DNA from 4 places in the Cedecea sp. NFIX57 genome. Region 2 is predicted to be linked to each of the others. Evidence: predicted binding sites of a transcription regulator. Region 2 holds the regulator's gene; each other region holds the start of a gene.
What was found. Region 2 encodes PurR, which represses purine synthesis genes. Its sites were predicted from a motif close to CANGCAAACGTTTGCNTG; they were not measured.

Region 1 (4,702 bases), on a different contig from region 2:
ACGCTGCAAAGGACCTTGATCACCTCAGGTACCACCTTAGTGGTTATCCTGATGCTGTATCTGTTCGGTGGGGCGCTGCTGAAAGGCTTCTCCCTGACGATGCTTATCGGTGTCACCATCGGTACCGTGTCTTCTATCTACGTTGCCTCTGCGCTGGCGTTGAAGCTGGGCATGAAGCGCGAGCATATGCTGCAGCAAAAGGTAGAGAAAGAAGGGGCGGATCAGCCGTCCATTCTGCCGTAATAGCGTTAAGCGTTTGATAAAACCGCAGCCTTCGAGCTGCGGTTTTTTTTCGCCCTGTGTTTTTCTCCTGACAGTATGGTGTCAGGAGGGGGTCAGTAGACTCATGGTTACTGACAACACAGGAGAAACACAATGAGCACACTCATCAACTGGTTTGAGATCCCCGTTACCGATATGGCGCGAGCGGTCGCTTTTTATCAACGTGTACTGAACGCTGAATTTCGTCGTGAAACGATAGCCGGCGTGGAGAATGCGGTATTTTCGTATAGCCAACCTGCCACCGGCGGCTCTTTGGTGAAGGGGGAGCGGTTTGTGCCTTCTGAGACAGGCGCGGTGATTTATCTTTATACGCCCGATATCGTTAAAGCATTACAGCAGGTAGAAGTGGCGGGTGGCCGTCTGGATTTTGGTCCGCAGGTGTTGCCCTATGATATCGGCACGATTGCGTTAATGATCGACAGCGAGGGCAATCGCGTCGGGTTGCATCAGCCGGTTTAAGTCTTAATACTGACGCTAAAGCCTGCCGCCCGGGCAGGCCTTATTTTCCCGGAACAACCATGAGCCGAAGAGCCGATCGATTATTTCAGATAGTGCAAATCCTTCGCGGCAGGCGCCTGACGACGGCTGCACAGCTTGCCGCAAGGCTGGAAGTTTCAGAGCGAACTATCTACCGCGACATTCAGGATCTCTCCCTCTCCGGCGTGCCGATAGAAGGGGAGGCGGGCTGTGGCTATCGCCTGCTGGCAGGGTACGATCTTCCTCCGCTGATGCTGACGACCGGAGAGGTTGAGGCGGTGATTGCGGCGCTAAGAATGGTGCAAACCTGGAGCGGAGAATCGCTGGCCAAATCTGCCGAGTCCGTGCATGAAAAACTCCTCGCTGTGCTCACCCCGGAAAAGCGTCGGGTTGCCGAACGCAGCCGCATTATCTCGCCAAATTTTAACAAGTTTCCGCAGGTGAAAGCCCGGTTCGATCTGTTTCATTCCGCCATCGACAAATGCCAGGTTGTTCATCTCCTGTATGAGGATGAAAAAGGGGAGTTGACGGAGCGGGATATTCATCCGTTAGGGCTGTCATTTTGGGGGGAGGTCTGGCTGCTGGTGGCCTGGTGCGAGGCACGGAATGATTATCGTAGCTTCAGGCTGGATCGCTGTCGGGATATTCATTTAACCGGACGGGTGTTTCAGGAGCGCCACGATCGTTCTCTGCAGGCTTTTATTGCCCTTCAGAAGGCCAAAGGCTATTTGCCTGAGAAATAAAAAAACCGGCCAGTTGGCCGGTTTTTTTACAAGGGATGACGATTAGAAGTTGTAACCGACAACCACATAATAGCCGAAGCCAGTAGACTTCACGCGCTCGTTCATGAAGAACGGCTGATCGCCATCTTTCCACTGGCCGCCGTTATGGAAGTAACGAGCCACGAAGGAATAGTGCAGATGATCGTAGTTCAGCGACAGGATGTGGCTGGACGCAACGGAGTTATTGGTACGGTACTGATCGTTGCCCAGGTCAGAGTCCCAGTCTACGTTGGTGAAACCGATATAGCTCAGTTTACCACCCCACAGGGAGGTGATCGGCACGAAGTATTTAACCTTGAAGCGGTAGCCATCCCACTCGTTTTCGTTAGAGGCACCGTAGTTCTGCCACTGGTACTTGGCATACACGTTCATCGACAGGCTCATTGGCAGGCCGGTGTCGATATCGGTACCCAGACCCATGTACCAGGTGCTCTGGCGATTAGCCTGGTTACGACCCATGTCGTAAATGTAGTTGTTCGCGAAGTACCACTCTTTGAACGGACCAAAGCTCAGGTCGGTCCCGGTCAGCTTATCGATGGAGAAGCGAGGTTCGATTTCCATAAACAGTGGGGAACCGTGGTTCCAGATCCCTTTCGCCTGGGTGTTACCGCCGAAGAAGACTGGCGCATCCACGTAGCCGTAGAAATCGAACCAGTCTTTTTTGGCGAATGCTTCATATTCCAGGTAGGTATCGTTGCGCAGCTGTGGCCCGAAACGGGTGTGATAGCTGCCGACAACGTTAACGCTCTGGTGCCACCAGTCGGAGAGGTATTCGCTGTTTTTTGCTTCTTCTGCGCTGGCAGAGAAAGAGCTGGAAAGCGCCAGAACGGTGCCGGCTGCCAGAATAATTTTTTTCATATTTTTAGCCACTGTTTACGTAATTTTGGTGCGATGCGGATGTGAGATGTCATCCCTGGCCGCCGGTCTCAGGGGAAGGACCTTTGCAGCGCGACTATTATAGAAATCCCTGCTCACAAAAATATGTTCTATTTCACATTCTTCTCATATGCGTAATCGATTGCGTTCACGTTTGCGCACATTAAAAACGGCGTGATTGTACCTGCTTCGTCAAATTACGCAAACGTATGCCGGGTTGTTACATCTAAATGTGATATGGATCACCCTAAGGACGAAGTGATAATAGTGGGGCTGCTTCACATATTGTGCGGGGCGTGTGAAAGAGTGTGACAAGCTCTCTTGTCGAAAAATGTCTCTTAGTCATCTTTTTGTTTCATCGCTTCCGGGAGAACGGGGTGACTTCGACCCTCACCCCGGCCCTCTCCCAGAGGGAGAGGGGGAAAACCGCCGAAGATTGATTTCCTCTCCCAGAGGAAGAGGGGGGAAAACCGACGATGATCTCTTCCCTCTCCCAGAGAGGTTGAGGGAAAACCAGCGGCGGGGGATTTTTATTCCCTCTCCCAGAGGGGGAAAACCAGCGATGGGGGATTTTTTTCCCCTCTCCCTTTTAGGGAGAGGGCCAGGGTGAGGGTAAGAAGCGAATCTGTGGTTGAAGCGAGCGTTGGGCAAGGAGCGAAAAACTTATTGCGCGGCCATTGGCTGTGCGGCAGAAACTGGCTGAATATCGTGTACGCGCACAAACCCTAATTGATCGGGCGTGATACCGGACAGGCGAAGCGGAATCGACACGTCACTCGGGGCGAGGATGCTGGCCGGAGCGTCTATAGATTGTGTTTGCACGTTAACTTCCTGGAAGTTGTCCGTGGTCCCCTGGATCTGCCCCCATTCCACTTTGCCGCTGAAGGCCGGCAGCGGATCGTTCGATTCCCCCTGAATCAGCAACGTGGCGCGGGTGCCGTTGGCTTCAGCCGCAACGTTAGTCAGCGACATTTTCAGGTTACCAATCTGGCTGTTAAGGCGTGCAGCCGTGTTTGAACCCGGCAGAAGATAAACGCCGCTGGTCGACTTCGCGTTCAGAGCATTCTGCTGGGTCAGCTTCACCGTTTGCTGGCTAAGTTTGGTCATTTCCTGATTTAAGGAACCAATTTGACTGCGCATCTGACGTACTTCAGTTTGCTGGGCGCAAGCGGTCAGGCTCATCAGACTTGAAACCAGGATAATTCTTAAGTAAGTCTTTGTCATGGTTGGCTTTTCCTTGTTAAGGTTCGCTGATTTAAGCGTAGTTCTTCGCGTTTGAAAAGTCATATTTGACGTCGCAGCGTCGGCGCTGTCTTTGTACTCCCGCAACTTCGCGGTAAACTATTGTTCATCTTTATAATCCCAGCAGGAAACGCTATGCATTGCCCATTCTGTTTCGCCGTGGACACCAAAGTTATTGACTCTCGCCTGGTGGGTGAAGGTTCCTCCGTACGCCGTCGGCGCCAGTGCCTGGTTTGTCACGAACGCTTCACGACTTTCGAGGTTGCGGAGCTGGTGATGCCGAGAGTGGTGAAGAGCAATGAGGTGCGCGAGCCGTTTAACGAAGACAAACTGCGCAGCGGCATCCTGAAAGCGCTGGAAAAACGTCCGGTCAATTCTGACGACGTGGAAATGGCTATCAGCCATATTAAGTCGCACCTTCGAGCAACCGGCGAACGCGAAATCCCGAGTAAACTCATCGGTAACCTGGTGATGGAGCAGCTCAAGAAGCTGGATAAAGTCGCCTATATTCGCTTTGCTTCGGTCTACCGTAGCTTTGAAGATATCAAAGAATTTGGTGAAGAAATCGCCCGTTTACAGGATTAATGCCGATGTCTCTTGATGAACAGTTTATGGCTCGAGCGCTTGAGCTGGCTAAACGCGGGCGTTTTACCACCGCACCGAACCCGAATGTCGGCTGCGTGATAGTTAAAGACGGCAAGATTGTGGGGGAAGGGTTCCACTTTCGCGCCGGGGAACCTCATGCGGAAGTTCACGCTTTGCGTATGGCTGGCGAGCAGGCCCGGGGGGCCACGGCTTACGTCACGCTTGAACCCTGCAGCCACCATGGCCGCACGCCACCGTGCTGTGATGCCTTGATTGCCGCGGGCGTGTCTCGCGTGGTAGCGGCCATGCAGGATCCTAATCCGCAGGTTGCCGGCCGAGGCCTTTACCGTTTACAGCAGGCGGGCATTGAAGTTAGCCACGGCCTGATGATGAACGAAGCCGAAGCGCTGAACCGCGGGTTCCTTAAGCGTATGCGCACGGGGTTCCCATTCATCCAG
Region 2 (4,702 bases):
ACGCGCAAACATGCTTTAAGAATAACACTTTTACGACGTGCGAAAATGAGCAATTTGCTTCATTCGAGATCAATTAAACAGCGGATAACTCCCGAGAATGGTTAATTTTTTAGCTATAGCTTCCACTTTTGAGCGTTAAATAGTATTTGCCTATTAACATTATCGGCTTTTTTGCATTAGAATCGTCGGGTTTCGCAAAAATCATACGCAGGCATGATGGTTAGCATCTTGCCTTCATTTATCAGGGGATTGACGAGTGGCGCGGATAACTAAAATCTCTATCACGCTATGTGCTCTGCTATTTGCTTTGCCCTATACACCTTTGGCACAGGCGTCTGAGCACGTCCGCCATCCTGTTGCACAAAAAGGCCATCCGGCAAAGACAACAACCAGTAAAAGCAACAAGGGTAAAGAGAAAGCAAAACCGAAGGTCAGCACAGCCTCCACCAAAAAGAAGTCCGGTAAAAAAGACGCCTCGCCGGCAAAAGCCAAAGTGGCTAAACGCACCACCACAGGCAAAAGCAGCACCCTCGCTAAAACCAGCAGTAAAAAAACCTCGCAGAAATTAGCCGTACAGCCAGCCTCCGCTACCGTTGCCTACACTGAAAAATGCACCCATCGTAAAGGGCATAAAAAGCAGTGCGTTAAGGTGAAGTCGGAAAAAAATCTGACCATCGCGCAGGCGCATAAAGTGCGCGTGCAGAAAGCGCAAAAAACGGCCATGAACAAGCTGATGGGGCAAATTGGTAAACCGTATCGCTGGGGTGGCACTTCCCCGCGCACCGGTTTCGACTGCAGCGGGCTGATTTATTACGCCTATAAAGATCTGGTCAATATCCGTATTCCGCGTACCGCCAACGAAATGTATCACCTGCGTGATGCCTCTTCCGTTGACCGCGGTGAACTGGAAAGCGGCGACCTGGTGTTCTTCCGTACCCAGGGCCGTGGCACCGCCGATCACGTTGGTGTCTACGTCGGCAACGGGAAGTTTATTCAGTCCCCGCGCAGCGGTCGCGATATTCAGATCACCTCCCTCAGCGAAGATTACTGGCAGCGCCACTACGTGGGTGCTCGCCGGGTGATGACGCCGAAAACTATTCGTTAATCTTCTCCGCGCCCTTTAGGACTAATAAAACTGATTAAAATGTTAACAGCCCGGCAACGGGCTGTTTTATTTTGTTGTTTCATTTGGCTTTTTCACTCAGCTGTAATTTGCTAACCTTATAACTACACAAATTGTAGTTATATTGTGAAACAAAATAACAAGGAGTGAAGCCATGTCGTTCGAACTACCCGCCCTGCCCTATGCCAAAGATGCGCTGGCACCGCATATTTCAGCCGAAACCCTCGAATACCATTACGGCAAACATCACCAGACCTACGTCACTAACCTGAATAATCTGATCAAAGGCAGCCCGTTTGAAGGCAAAACGCTGGAAGAGATTGTGAAAGGATCTGACGGCGGGATCTTCAATAACGCGGCTCAGGTCTGGAACCACACGTTCTACTGGCACTGCCTGGCGCCGAATGCCGGCGGGGAGCCGACCGGTGACGTGCTGGCCGCCATCAATCACGCCTTTGGCAGCGTGGAAGCCTTTAAAAAGCAGTTCACCGAAGCGGCCATCAAAAACTTTGGCTCCGGCTGGACCTGGCTTGTGAAAAATAGCGACGGCAGCCTGGCTATCGTCTCGACCTCTAACGCAGGCACCCCGCTCACAACCGGAGCAAAACCGCTGCTGACCGTGGACGTGTGGGAACACGCTTACTACATCGACTACCGCAACGCGCGCCCGGTCTATCTCGACCATTTCTGGGCGCTGGTCAACTGGGAATTTGTTGCGCAAAACCTGGCGGGCTGATGTTTAGCGGTTAAATACGAAGGAGGGAAGCAACGCTTTTCTTCTGTTTAAGAGAAGGGCCGCTTTTCGCGGCCCTTTGTAAATCAGTGCAGAACGGCAGTAAGCGCCCCGGCAACAATCAGACTCAGCACGATAACCGTCGTCACCACGGAAAACTTCAGATCGGTACTCATCGTAAGCTCCTTTTATTTCCCTACAAAGTGTATGTGGGGTGATTTTCCCACAATTAGCGATAAAAATCCTGCTGGATTTGCACAGATATCGGTTTTCCCTCTTCCACTTTGCCCCGGGATAAGCCAAAATCCTTCGCTAATTTACCGCGTATCGCCCGGCAACGCCCTCCTCCCGCTGTATGTCGCATCCCCGACAGGCCTGCAACCAACGTGTTGCCCCAGGAGTTAGCGAAGGCAAACGTTTAACACATGAGTTATCAGGAGTTTACGATATGGTCTGGAGTGACATCTAATGGCAACGATTAAGGACGTAGCGAAGCGCGCAAACGTTTCCACCACCACTGTGTCACATGTCATTAACAAGACCCGTTTTGTGGCGGAAGAGACGCGCAACGCCGTCTGGGCGGCCATCAAAGAGCTGCACTATTCGCCGAGCGCCGTGGCGCGCAGCCTGAAGGTCAACCACACCAAATCTATCGGCCTGCTCGCCACCTCAAGCGAAGCCCCTTATTTTGCGGAAATTATTGAATCCGTTGAGAACAGCTGTTTCGCCAAGGGCTACACCCTGATTCTGGGCAACGCGCACAATAACTTTGAAAAGCAGCGCGCGTACCTGTCCATGATGGCGCAAAAGCGCGTAGACGGACTGCTGGTCATGTGCTCCGAATACCCTGATACGCTGCTTTCAACCCTGGAAGAGTACCGCCATATTCCTATGGTAGTGATGGACTGGGGCGAAGCTCGTGCCGACTTTACCGACTCCGTAGTTGATAACGCCTTCCACGGCGGCTACCTCGCAGGCCGCTACCTGATTGAACGTGGCCATCGCGATATCGGTGCTATCCCGGGTCAGCTGGAGCGTAACACCGGCGGCGGCCGCCATGCAGGGTTCCTGAAGGCGCTTGAAGAAGCCAATATCAAAGTGCCGGATAACTGGGTGGTTCAGGGTGATTTCGAACCAGAGTCCGGTTACCGCGCCATGCAGCAACTGCTTAATCAACCGCATCGCCCTACTGCCGTTTTCTGCGGCGGCGATATTATGGCGATGGGTGCTATTTGCGCCGCGGACGAAATGGGGCTGCGCGTGCCGCAGGACATTTCTATCATCGGCTACGATAACGTGCGCAACGCCCGCTATTTCTCTCCGGCGCTGACCACTATCCACCAGCCGAAAGAGCGCCTGGGCGAAACGGCCTTTAACATGCTGCTCGACCGCATCATTAATAAGCGCGAAGAGTCGCAGACGATTGAAGTCCATCCGCGTCTGATTGAACGCCGCTCGGTGGCCGACGGCCCGTTCCGCGATTACCGCCGCTAAGCCTCTTCGGGAGCCGGAAGTATGTTACCCGGCTCCTGCAGCCACTCCTGATTCATCGTCTCACTGTCGCCCAAATAATCCAGCAACCAGCTCAGCGCGGGCGAGGCATCATCTTGCCGCCACGTCAGGCAGCAGGCCGCGTCCGGGAACGGGTTTTCCAGCGTTAACTCCTTCCAGTCGCCCCTGACGAGCCACGGCTGGGCAATGTGCGTCGGCACCATGCCAATGCATAATCCTGCCATCAGGCAATCCGCCCCGGACGCCCAGTCCGGCACCACCACCCGGCGCTGGTTGTCCAGCAGCCAGGTAATACGCTTGGGCAGAGAACGGGATGTGTCTTCCAGCACAAGGGACGGCCAGGGACGAATGTCGTCATCCAGAATAATACCTTCCCGTTGCGCAAGCGGATGAGCGGCAGACACCACGCAGCGCCAGCTAAGCGCGCCCATGTCCCGAAACGCATAGCGCCCCCCGACCGGGATCGCCTGCGTGGCGCCAATCGCCGCCTCAACCCGTCCGTCCGCCAGCGCGTCCCACACGCCATTGAACACTTCCTGAGAAATGCGTAATTCGATATCCGGAAAATGACGATAAAAATCCAGCACCAGCTGGCGGGTACGTTCAGGTTTAACAATATTGTCTACCGCAATGGACAAGTGCCCGCGCCAGCCGTTAGCTATCTGCTGACACTGCTGGCGCGTTGCCATCATTTTTTTGATAACAGACCGACCTTCCTTGAGAAAAAACGCCCCGGCGGCGGTCAACTCAACGTCCCGGTGACGCCGTTCAAACAGCGGCACGGCCAGCCACTCTTCAAGCTGACGCACCGTGTAGCTGATGGCAGAGGGCACGCGATGCAGCTCCTGGGCCGCGCCACTAAAGCTGCCGTTTCGAGCCACAGCATCAACCACTTCCAGTGAATATTCAGACCACATGTTTTTGCCTGCAAAAAATTTGAATTCAACTCGCAAATATTAGCGTTTCACAAGCGGTTTTGCACTCCGTAGACTCCTGCCCCGTTAACCTGCTATCAAAATCAAGAGTGAAATATGCAACCATCAAAGGGATTTCTTATCTGGCTCGCGGGGTTGAGCGTGCTGGGCTTCCTGGCCACCGACATGTACCTGCCCGCCTTCGCCGCCATTCAACAAGATCTGGGCACCACCGCCTCTGCGGTAAGCGCCAGCCTGAGCCTGTTCCTCGCCGGCTTTGCTTTTGCCCAGTTGATGTGGGGCCCGCTTTCCGACCGCTTCGGGAGAAAACCCGTGCTGTTGATTGGCCTGGCTATGTTTGCCATCGGCTGTATCGGCATGCTTTGGGTGCAGGATGCCACCACACTGCTGGTGCTGCGC
Region 3 (4,702 bases), on a different contig from region 2:
CGTTTTGCCAGCAGCTTCAGCGTGCCTTTGGCTGGCGGCTGGGGCGAATTACTCATGCAGGCATTCGCCATCATTATCCGCTGGCGTTACAACAGGCTTCACAGACCGTATCCCATCGCCTGGCGCTGGTGGGCAATGCCGCGCAAACGCTGCATCCGATAGCCGGGCAGGGATTCAACCTTGGCCTGCGCGACGTTATGTCGCTGGCTGAAGGGTTAGCAGAGGCACACGCGGCAGGCACGGATGTCGGCAGTTTCCCGGTTCTGGCTGCTTATCAGCAGCGCCGTGCCGCAGATAAAGCGGCAACCATCGGCGTCACTGACGGGCTGGTTCAGCTGTTTGCTAACCGTTGGGCACCGCTGGTGGCGGGCCGTAATCTTGGCCTGATGGCGATGGAACATTTTACTCCGGCACGAGACGTGCTGGCTCAGCGCACCCTGGGTTGGGTGGCGCGTTAAAGGAGAGTCAATTTGCAAAGCGTAGATGTGGCGATTGTCGGCGGCGGCATGGTGGGGCTGGCGGTAGCCTGCGGGCTTCAGGGCAGCGGCCTGCGCGTTGCGGTCATTGAAAGCCACCTTCCTCAGCCGTTGGCACCTGAAGCTGCCCCGGAACTGCGCGTTTCGGCGATCAATGCGGCCAGTGAAAAGCTGCTGACGCATCTGGGCGCGTGGTCAAAAATTAGCGAGCGAGCCAGTAGCTATCACGGGATGGAAGTCTGGGAGCGAGACAGCTTTGGGCAAATCGCCTTTGATGATAAGAGCTTCGGTTTTAGCCATCTGGGGCACATCATCGAAAACTCGGTAATTCACCAGGCGCTGTGGCAACGTGCGGAGCAATGTAGCGACATCAGCCTGATGGCCCCCGTGGACATCAACCAGGTCGCCTGGGGTGAAAACGAAGCGTTCCTGACCCTTAAGGACGGCACGATGCTAACTGCAAGGCTGGTGGTGGGCGCAGATGGCGCCAACTCCTGGCTGCGGGACAAAGCCGATATCCCGCTGACGTTCTGGGACTATAACCACCATGCGCTGGTGGCGACGATTCGCACCGCCGAGCCGCATCAGGCCGTTGCGCGTCAGGTGTTCCACGGCGAAGGTATTCTGGCGTTTCTGCCGCTTTCTGACCCGCATCTTTGCTCGATTGTCTGGTCGCTGCCGCCGGAAGAAGCGGTGCGTATGCAGCAGGCCGATGATGAAGCGTTTAATCAGGCGCTTTCCGTCGCGTTTAATATGCGCCTCGGGTTGTGTTCTGTTGAAAGCGAGCGTCGTACCTTCCCGCTGACGGGCCGCTACGCCCGCAGCTTTGCCGGTCATCGTCTGGCGCTGGTGGGCGATGCCGCCCATACCATTCACCCGCTGGCCGGGCAGGGCGTCAACCTTGGTTTTATGGATGCCGCTGAATTGATTGCGGAAATTCGCCGCCTGCATCGCGAAGGCAAAGATTTTGGGCAGCATCTCTACCTGCGTCGCTATGAGCGCAGCCGCAAGCACAGCGCGGCGGTGATGCTGGCCAGTATGCAAGGCTTCCGGGATCTGTTTGCCGGCAGCAATCCGGCAAAAAAACTCTTCAGAGACATTGGCCTGAAGCTTGCCGATACGTTGCCGGGGGTTAAACCGCAGCTGGTTCGCCAGGCGATGGGGCTACAAGATCTGCCGTCCTGGCTGCGCTGAATCCTCGTCATACTTCGAGCTACAGCGGTGTTAGCGGCACTCAGCCACTCGATGTAATCTATAGTGATAACTCCGTCACATTTCCCTTCCCGATGACCGGGAAGGGTATCTGCTCCCTCGTTTGAAATATTCTAATCTCAGGACAAATCTCGGATTACATTTTCTAATCTTACAAATTATGCGATGTAGTCAATTTGTTTCTGAAATGGTCGTAAATGTTAGCCAGTGCTAAATTCGACACTAAATACCTGCGGTTAATGTGGAGTGAATCGCATTTTTACAGTGAATAACTCTGCACACTTCCTCTCCCATTTTGGTCATAAGCTAATGCAATGACCGTTTTTCGCTTATGGTTTACGCCCCCGTTCGGTGGTAAGTTCAGGTCAAAGGTAACGTTTGCGTCGCTATCGGGGAACGGTGGCGATGCCGGGTTTCGTCTGACGGTTGGCAAAGCCAAATCCGCTTTGCAACCAGATGGTTAAAGAGGAAAAGATGACTCAACAGACCCCCTTATTTGAACAGCACACGCTCTGCGGTGCCCGCATGGTTGATTTCCACGGCTGGATGATGCCGCTGCACTACGGCTCGCAAATTGATGAGCACCATGCTGTACGCACCGACGCCGGTATGTTCGACGTGTCGCACATGACCATCGTCGACCTGCACGGCAGCCGTACCCGCGAGTTTCTGCGTTACTTAGTCGCCAACGACGTCGCCAAACTCACCCAGCCGGGCAAAGCCCTTTACACCGCCATGCTCAATGCTTCCGGTGGCGTGATTGACGACCTGATCATCTATTTCCTCACCGAAGACTATTTCCGCCTCGTTGTTAACTCCGCCACTCGTGAAAAAGACCTTGCCTGGATTAACCAGCACGCTGAACCGTTTGGCGTGTCCGTCACCGTGCGTGACGACCTGGCGCTGATTGCCGTTCAGGGGCCGAATGCGAAGGCCAAAGCCGCCACGCTGTTTAGCGAAGCGCAGCGTAAGGCCGTGGAAGGCATGAAGCCATTCTTTGGCGTGCAGTCCGGCGATCTGTTCATTGCCACCACCGGCTACACCGGCGAAGCGGGCTATGAAATTGCAATGCCGAACGACAAAGCTGCAGGATTCTGGGCGCAACTGGTTGAAGCGGGCGTTAAGCCTTGCGGCCTGGGCGCTCGCGACACGCTGCGCCTGGAAGCGGGCATGAACCTTTACGGACAGGACATGGACGAAGGCGTTTCTCCGCTGGCCGCGAACATGGGCTGGACCATCGCGTGGCAGCCGGAAGATCGAGCGTTTATCGGCCGTGAAGCGCTGGAAGCACAGCGCGCGAACGGCGCCGAAGAGCTGGTTGGCTTGATCATGACCGAAAAAGGCGTATTACGTAATGAGCTGCCGGTACGGTTTACCGACGCGCAGGGCAATACGCACGAAGGGGCAATTACCAGCGGCACTTTCTCGCCAACGCTCGGCTACAGCATTGCGCTGGCTCGCGTCCCGGCGGGCATCGGTGAAACGGCGATTGTGCAGATTCGTAACCGCGAAATGCCGGTCAAAGTCACCAAACCTATTTTTGTTCGCGCCGGTAAGCCGGTCGCGCTTTAAATTTTGAAATCAGGTATCAGGAGAAAACAATGAGCAATGTGCCGAACGAACTGAAATACAGCAAAGAGCACGAATGGCTGCGTAAAGAAGCTGACGGCAGCTACACCGTGGGCATCACCGAACACGCGCAGGAACTGCTGGGCGACATGGTATTTGTTGACCTGCCTGAAGTGGGCGCCACCGTTTCTGCCGGTGATGATTGTGCCGTTGCTGAATCCGTGAAAGCGGCTTCTGACATTTACGCCCCAATCAGCGGTGAAATTGTTGCGGTCAACGACGCGCTGAGCGACAGCCCGGAGCTGGTCAACAGCGAGCCTTACGGCGAAGGCTGGATCTTCAAAATTAAAGCCAGCGACGAAGCACAGGTTGCCGCGCTGCTGGATGCTTCTGCCTATGAAGCACTGTTAGAAGACGAGTAATTTTTAAACCCCTCTCCCATGTGGGGAGGGGAAACCATTTCAGGAATCACCGCTCATGACCCAGTCTTTACGTCAGTTAGAGAATCACGAAGCGTTTATCGACCGTCACATTGGCCCGGATGCGCAGCAGCAGCAAGAAATGCTGGAGACCGTCGGCGCGAAGACGCTCCCCGACCTGATCGCCAGCATCGTTCCGCAGGACATTCAGCTTGCTGAGCCGCCTCAGATTGGCTCCGCGGCGACCGAGTTTGCCGCGCTGGCCGAGTTAAAAGCCATCGCCAGCCGCAATAAACGCTTCAAAACTTACATTGGCATGGGTTATACCGCGGTACAAACGCCGCCGGTGATTCTGCGTAACATGCTGGAAAACCCAGGCTGGTACACCGCCTACACGCCTTACCAGCCAGAAGTTTCCCAGGGCCGTCTTGAAGCGCTGCTGAACTTCCAGCAGGTCACGCTCGACCTGACCGGCATGGATATCGCTTCCGCTTCTCTGCTTGATGAAGCCACCGCGGCAGCCGAAGCGATGGCGATGGCCAAACGCGTCAGCAAGCTGAAAAACGCTAACCGTTTCTTCGTGGCCTCTGACGTTCACCCACAAACGCTGGACGTGGTGCGTACCCGCGCGGAAACCTTTGGCTTTGACGTCATTGTCGATGATGCCGCCAAAGTGCTGGATCATCAGGATGTATTTGGCGTGCTGCTTCAGCAGGTGGGCACCACCGGCGAAGTGCATGATTACACGGCACTGATTGCCGAGCTGAAGCAGCGCAAAGTTGTGGTTAGCGTAGCCGCAGATTTCATGACGCTGGTGATGCTGACCGCGCCGGGCAAACAGGGTGCAGATATAGTCTTCGGCTCTGCCCAGCGCTTCGGTGTCCCAATGGGCTACGGCGGCCCGCACGCGGCGTTCTTCGGCGCTCGCGATGAATTTAAACGCTCCATGCCTGGCCGTATTATCGGCGTTTCCCGCGATGCCGCTGGCCGCACCGCGCTGCGCATGGCGATGCAAACTCGCGAACA
Region 4 (4,702 bases), on a different contig from region 2:
CTGGCCCTGCTGCTTATAGCACGTCCCGACCTGCGCGCGTTCGTCGTCCAGCATCAGCGGTAAGTTATGGGCGGCGGGCATTGAACCCTGAGCGAACTCTACCGGGGCGCGAACGTCAATCAGCGGAATGTCGTTGAGCAGCAGGCGGTCGTAGTCCTGCGTGTTGGGGCGTTTTTCCATGGCATAACCTTAGTCTGAAGCGGCGAAACGGGGGGATTGTGCGCTTCTGGTCGGGCAAAGAAAAGGGGAAGGGGGAAAATGGTCTGACCCTCTAAAGCTAAACAGAGGGCCAGACGAGGTGCGGTTTTACTTCACCAGTTTGCTCTGCGCCCAGGCAATGCCGCTGGCGTATTCGGCCGGGAGCAGCGGAACCAGGGCTTCCAGCGAGGCGCTCAGGCGGCCGGTGTCGCTGTCGTTCAGGTTGAGGTGCCCGACTTTACGGCCCGGACGAACTTCTTTGTCGTACCAGTGCAGGTGCACCAGCGGCAGCTTCAGCCAGGCATAGTTCAGGTCGGTGCCGATCAGGTTCACCATCACCGACGGCGCATTAACGACAGGCTGCGGCAGCGGCAAATCTACGATGGCCCGCAGGTGCAGCTCGAACTGGCTGATGGAGGCGCCGTTTTGCGTCCAGTGTCCGCTGTTGTGCACGCGCGGGGCCAGCTCGTTGATCAGCAGGCCGGCTGGCGTGACGAAGCACTCCATCGCCATCACGCCGATGTAGCCCAGCTCGTGCATGATGGCGGTGAGCATGGTTTCGGCCTGGCGCTGCTGTTCGGCGTTAGCCTGCGGGAAGGCAACGCTGGTGCGCAGAATACCATCCTGATGCAGGTTGTGGGTCAGCGGGTAGAACACCGTGCTGCCGTCGTGGCCGCGCGCGCCTACCAGAGAAACTTCGCCGGAGAAGTTAATGCCCTGCTCGACGATGCATTCGCCGTAGCACTCTTCCGGCAGCTGGTCGGTTTCATCGGCACGTAAGCGCCACTGGCCGCGGCCATCATAGCCGCCCACGCGACGCTTCACGATAGCCAGAGAGCCCAACTGGCTGAACACGTCCTGCCATTCATGGCTGCCGGAAAGCAACTGCCACGGCGCGGTGGCCAGGCCGAGCTTATCGAACAGCTGCTTTTGCGTCAGGCGGTCGGCGATGATCGGGAAGATATCGCGGTTAACGAAGGCGTTATGGCGCGCCAGTTCACGGGTCAGGGCGGTTTCCGGCCAGCGCTCAATCTCGGCGGTGATCACGCTCTGGGCGAACGGTACGGCTTCAGGCTCGGCGTCCAGCCCGACAGGGTAAACGGCGATGCCCAGCGGCTCACCGGCCTGGCGGAGCATGCGCCCCAGTTGGCCGTTACCTAAGACACAGACGCGCTTCATGCTTCGCTCCGTGGGTCCGGATTATCCAGCACTTCGTCGGTCTGGGTTTGACGCCAGGTCGCCAGGCGCTGGCTCAGGTCGGCATCATGCAGGGCCATGATCTGCGCGGCCAGCAGGGCGGCGTTGGCGGCTCCGGCTTTACCGATGGCCAGCGTGCCGACCGGAATGCCACGCGGCATCTGGACGATAGAATAAAGGCTGTCCACGCCGCTCAGAGCAGCGCTTTGAACCGGCACACCCAGCACCGGGACCAGGGTTTTCGCGGCCAGCATACCCGGCAGGTGCGCTGCGCCACCGGCTCCGGCGATGATCACCTGGTAGCCATTGGCTTCGGCCTGCTCGGCGAAGCTGAAAAGCTTATCCGGCGTGCGGTGGGCGGAGACGACTTCGACATGGTGAGGGACATTCAGGGCGGTAAGGATTTCCGCGGCGAACTGCATGGTGGCCCAGTCACTTTTGGAACCCATAACAATGGCGATACGCGCCGGGGTGTGCTCAGAAGACATGCGTCTCAAAACTCCTGTGGGTGTGCAGACATCATCGGGCGACGGGCGCCCGTATCAGAAGGGCTCAGAGAATAGCACGAACTTCCGGCAAGGAAAACGGTTGCGTGGTTAACGAATCGGCAAAAAAGCGGGCTTTTAGCTTAGAAAGGAAAATGAATCAGCTCGACGTTTTCCGGCGTGACTTTGATCATCGACCCTTCTTTATGCCACGCGCCTAACACACAGCGGAAAGCGGGTTGCCCGTTAGCCTCAAGTTCGTGAATCGCCGGACGATGGGTATGCCCATGAATCAGCCATTGAACATTGTGGCGGGTGAGAGTGTCGACCACAGCCTGCGGGTTCACATCCATGATCTCCAGCGACTTCATATTATTCGCCGCCTGGCTGTCGGCGCGCATACGGTCGGCGATACGCTGGCGAATAAACAGCGGCAAGGCAAGGTAGAGCTTCTGCAGCCACGGCTGATGAACCTTGCGGCGAAACGCCTGATAGCCTTCGTCGTCGGTACACAGCGTGTCGCCGTGCATGATCAGTATTTTGCGGCCATAAACATCGAGGAGCTTTTCTTCCGGCAGCAGCGTCATGCCGCTGGCTTTGGCGTAGCGCTTGCCGAGTAAAAAGTCCCGGTTGCCGTGAATGAAATAGCAGGGAATACCGGCATCAACCACCGCTTTAATCGCTGCGGCGATTTGCTGGTAGAGCGGCTCCGGGGCGTCGTCGCCAATCCAGGCTTCGAACAGATCGCCAAGGATGTAAAGTGCATCCGCCTGGCGGGCTTCACCGGATAAGAAACGCAGAAAACCGGCGGTGATCGCCGGTTCTTCTGGGCAGAGGTGTAAATCTGCAATAAACAGCGTTGACATTATTCGCTGACGGTCACGCTTTCGATAATAACGTCTTCTTTCGGTACATCCTGGTGCATACCGCTGCGGCCGGTGGAAACGGCTTTGATTTTCTCAACCACGTCCATCCCTTCGACCACTTCTGCGAACACGCAGTAGCCCCAACCCTGCAGGCTTTCGCCGCTGAAGTTCAGGAAGTCGTTGTCGGCAACGTTGATGAAGAACTGTGCGGTAGCAGAGTGCGGAGCCTGGGTACGAGCCATTGCCAGCGTACCACGGGTGTTTTTCAGGCCGTTATTCGCTTCGTTCTGAATGGTGTCTTTGGTCGCTTTCTGCTTCATACCCGGTTCAAAACCGCCGCCCTGGATCATAAAGCCGTTGATCACACGGTGGAAAATGGTGTTGTTGTAGAAGCCTTCGCGGCAGTAGTCCAGGAAGTTTTTAACGGTAACAGGCGCTTTATCATCAAAAGTTTTGATGACGATGTCGCCGTGATTAGTGTGAAAAGTAACCATGCTTGCATCCTATGAGTGTCAGAGAGTACGGCGGCAAACGGTGCCGTCGTACCAGCACGCTGTTATAGCATAACGCTACATCATAGTCAGTAATGCAAAGCAGACTGCCGCCGGGGAAAATAATCGGGTAAGATAACCGGGAGTTTTCTTCCACACGCTTACATGGAATCCCCTGATGTTAAAAATATTTAATACACTGACTCGCCAAAAAGAGGAATTCAAACCTATTCATGCCGGAAAGGTAGGCATGTACGTGTGTGGTATCACCGTTTACGATCTCTGTCACATCGGCCATGGCCGTACTTTTGTTGCGTTTGACGTGGTGGCGCGCTACCTGCGTTCCCTCGGCTATGAGCTGAACTACGTGCGTAACATCACCGACATCGACGATAAAATCATTAAGCGCGCCCATGAAAATGGCGAAGACTTTGTAGCGCTGGTCGACCGCATGGTCGTCGAAATGCACAAGGATTTCGACGCGCTGAACATTTCACGTCCGAACAGCGAGCCGCGCGCGACCAAACACATTCCGGAAATCATCGAAATTGTTGAACAGCTGCTGGCCCGCGATCACGCCTATGTGGCGGAAAACGGCGATGTGATGTTCTCGGTGCTGACCGACCCGAATTATGGCCTGCTGTCTCGCCAGGATCTGGATCAGCTCCAGGCGGGGGCGCGCGTGGACGTGGTTGACGTGAAGCGCAACCCAATGGACTTCGTGCTGTGGAAAATGTCCAAGCCAGGCGAGCCTGCATGGGCGTCTCCGTGGGGCGAAGGGCGTCCGGGCTGGCATATCGAATGTTCCGCCATGAACTGCAAAGAGCTGGGCAACCACTTTGACATTCACGGCGGCGGCTCTGATCTGATGTTCCCGCACCACGAGAACGAAATCGCGCAGTCTACCTGTGCCCACGACGGTGAGTACGTCAACACCTGGATGCACTCCGGGATGGTGATGGTTGACCGCGAGAAGATGTCCAAATCCCTGGGTAACTTCTTCACCGTGCGTGACGTGCTGAAGTATTACGACGCGGAAACCGTGCGTTACTTCCTGATGTCCGGCCACTACCGCAGCCAGCTCAACTACAGCGAAGAGAACCTGAAACAGGCTCGCTCTGCGCTGGAGCGCCTGTACACCTCGCTGCGCGGCACCGACAGCAATGTCGCGCCAGCCGGGGGCGAAGCCTTCGAAGCCCGCTTCCGCGAAGCGATGGACGACGACTTCAACACCCCGGAAGCTTACTCCGTACTGTTCGATATGGCTCGCGAAGTGAACCGCCTGAAAGCGGAAGATCTTGCGGCAGCAAACGGACTGGCGGCGGCGCTGCGTAAGCTCTCTGCAATTCTGGGCCTGCTGGAGCAGGATCCGGAGCAGTTCCTGCAGGGCGGCGCACAGGCGGACGACGGCGAAGTGGCGGAAATCGAAGCGCTGATCAAGCAGCGTAACGATGCTCGTCAGTCG

Region 1: the regulator PurR is predicted to act here: its motif matches at 2,616-2,633, upstream of B9Y90_RS04575 (nucleoside-specific channel-forming protein Tsx).
Region 3: the regulator PurR is predicted to act here: its motif matches at 2,056-2,073, upstream of gcvT (glycine cleavage system aminomethyltransferase GcvT).
Region 4: the regulator PurR is predicted to act here: its motif matches at 1,973-1,990, upstream of purE (5-(carboxyamino)imidazole ribonucleotide mutase).

Annotation. Positions count from the first base shown of each region.
Region 1 is NZ_FXAS01000004.1:141,510-146,211, forward strand. It holds gene secF (protein translocase subunit SecF) at 1-243, shown strand, start outside; gene B9Y90_RS04565 (VOC family protein) at 376-741, shown strand; gene B9Y90_RS04570 (helix-turn-helix transcriptional regulator) at 801-1,502, shown strand; gene B9Y90_RS04575 (nucleoside-specific channel-forming protein Tsx) at 1,545-2,399, opposite strand; gene B9Y90_RS04580 (SadB/YajI family lipoprotein) at 3,081-3,641, opposite strand; gene nrdR (transcriptional regulator NrdR) at 3,795-4,244, shown strand; gene ribD (bifunctional diaminohydroxyphosphoribosylaminopyrimidine deaminase/5-amino-6-(5-phosphoribosylamino)uracil reductase RibD) at 4,250-4,702, shown strand, end outside.
Region 2 is NZ_FXAS01000026.1:64,419-69,120, reverse strand. It holds gene B9Y90_RS19615 (C40 family peptidase) at 257-1,105, shown strand; gene sodB (superoxide dismutase [Fe]) at 1,278-1,859, shown strand; gene cydH (cytochrome bd-I oxidase subunit CydH) at 1,943-2,032, opposite strand; gene purR (HTH-type transcriptional repressor PurR) at 2,325-3,350, shown strand; gene punR (DNA-binding transcriptional activator PunR) at 3,347-4,285, opposite strand; gene punC (purine nucleoside transporter PunC) at 4,400-4,702, shown strand, end outside.
Region 3 is NZ_FXAS01000029.1:49,033-53,734, forward strand. It holds gene ubiH (2-octaprenyl-6-methoxyphenyl hydroxylase) at 1-458, shown strand, start outside; gene ubiI (FAD-dependent 2-octaprenylphenol hydroxylase) at 471-1,670, shown strand; gene gcvT (glycine cleavage system aminomethyltransferase GcvT) at 2,163-3,260, shown strand; gene gcvH (glycine cleavage system protein GcvH) at 3,290-3,679, shown strand; gene gcvP (aminomethyl-transferring glycine dehydrogenase) at 3,735-4,702, shown strand, end outside.
Region 4 is NZ_FXAS01000033.1:33,110-37,811, reverse strand. It holds gene mnmH (tRNA 2-selenouridine(34) synthase MnmH) at 1-180, opposite strand, end outside; gene purK (5-(carboxyamino)imidazole ribonucleotide synthase) at 307-1,377, opposite strand; gene purE (5-(carboxyamino)imidazole ribonucleotide mutase) at 1,374-1,883, opposite strand; gene lpxH (UDP-2,3-diacylglucosamine diphosphatase) at 2,024-2,746, opposite strand; gene ppiB (peptidylprolyl isomerase B) at 2,746-3,240, opposite strand; gene cysS (cysteine--tRNA ligase) at 3,416-4,702, shown strand, end outside.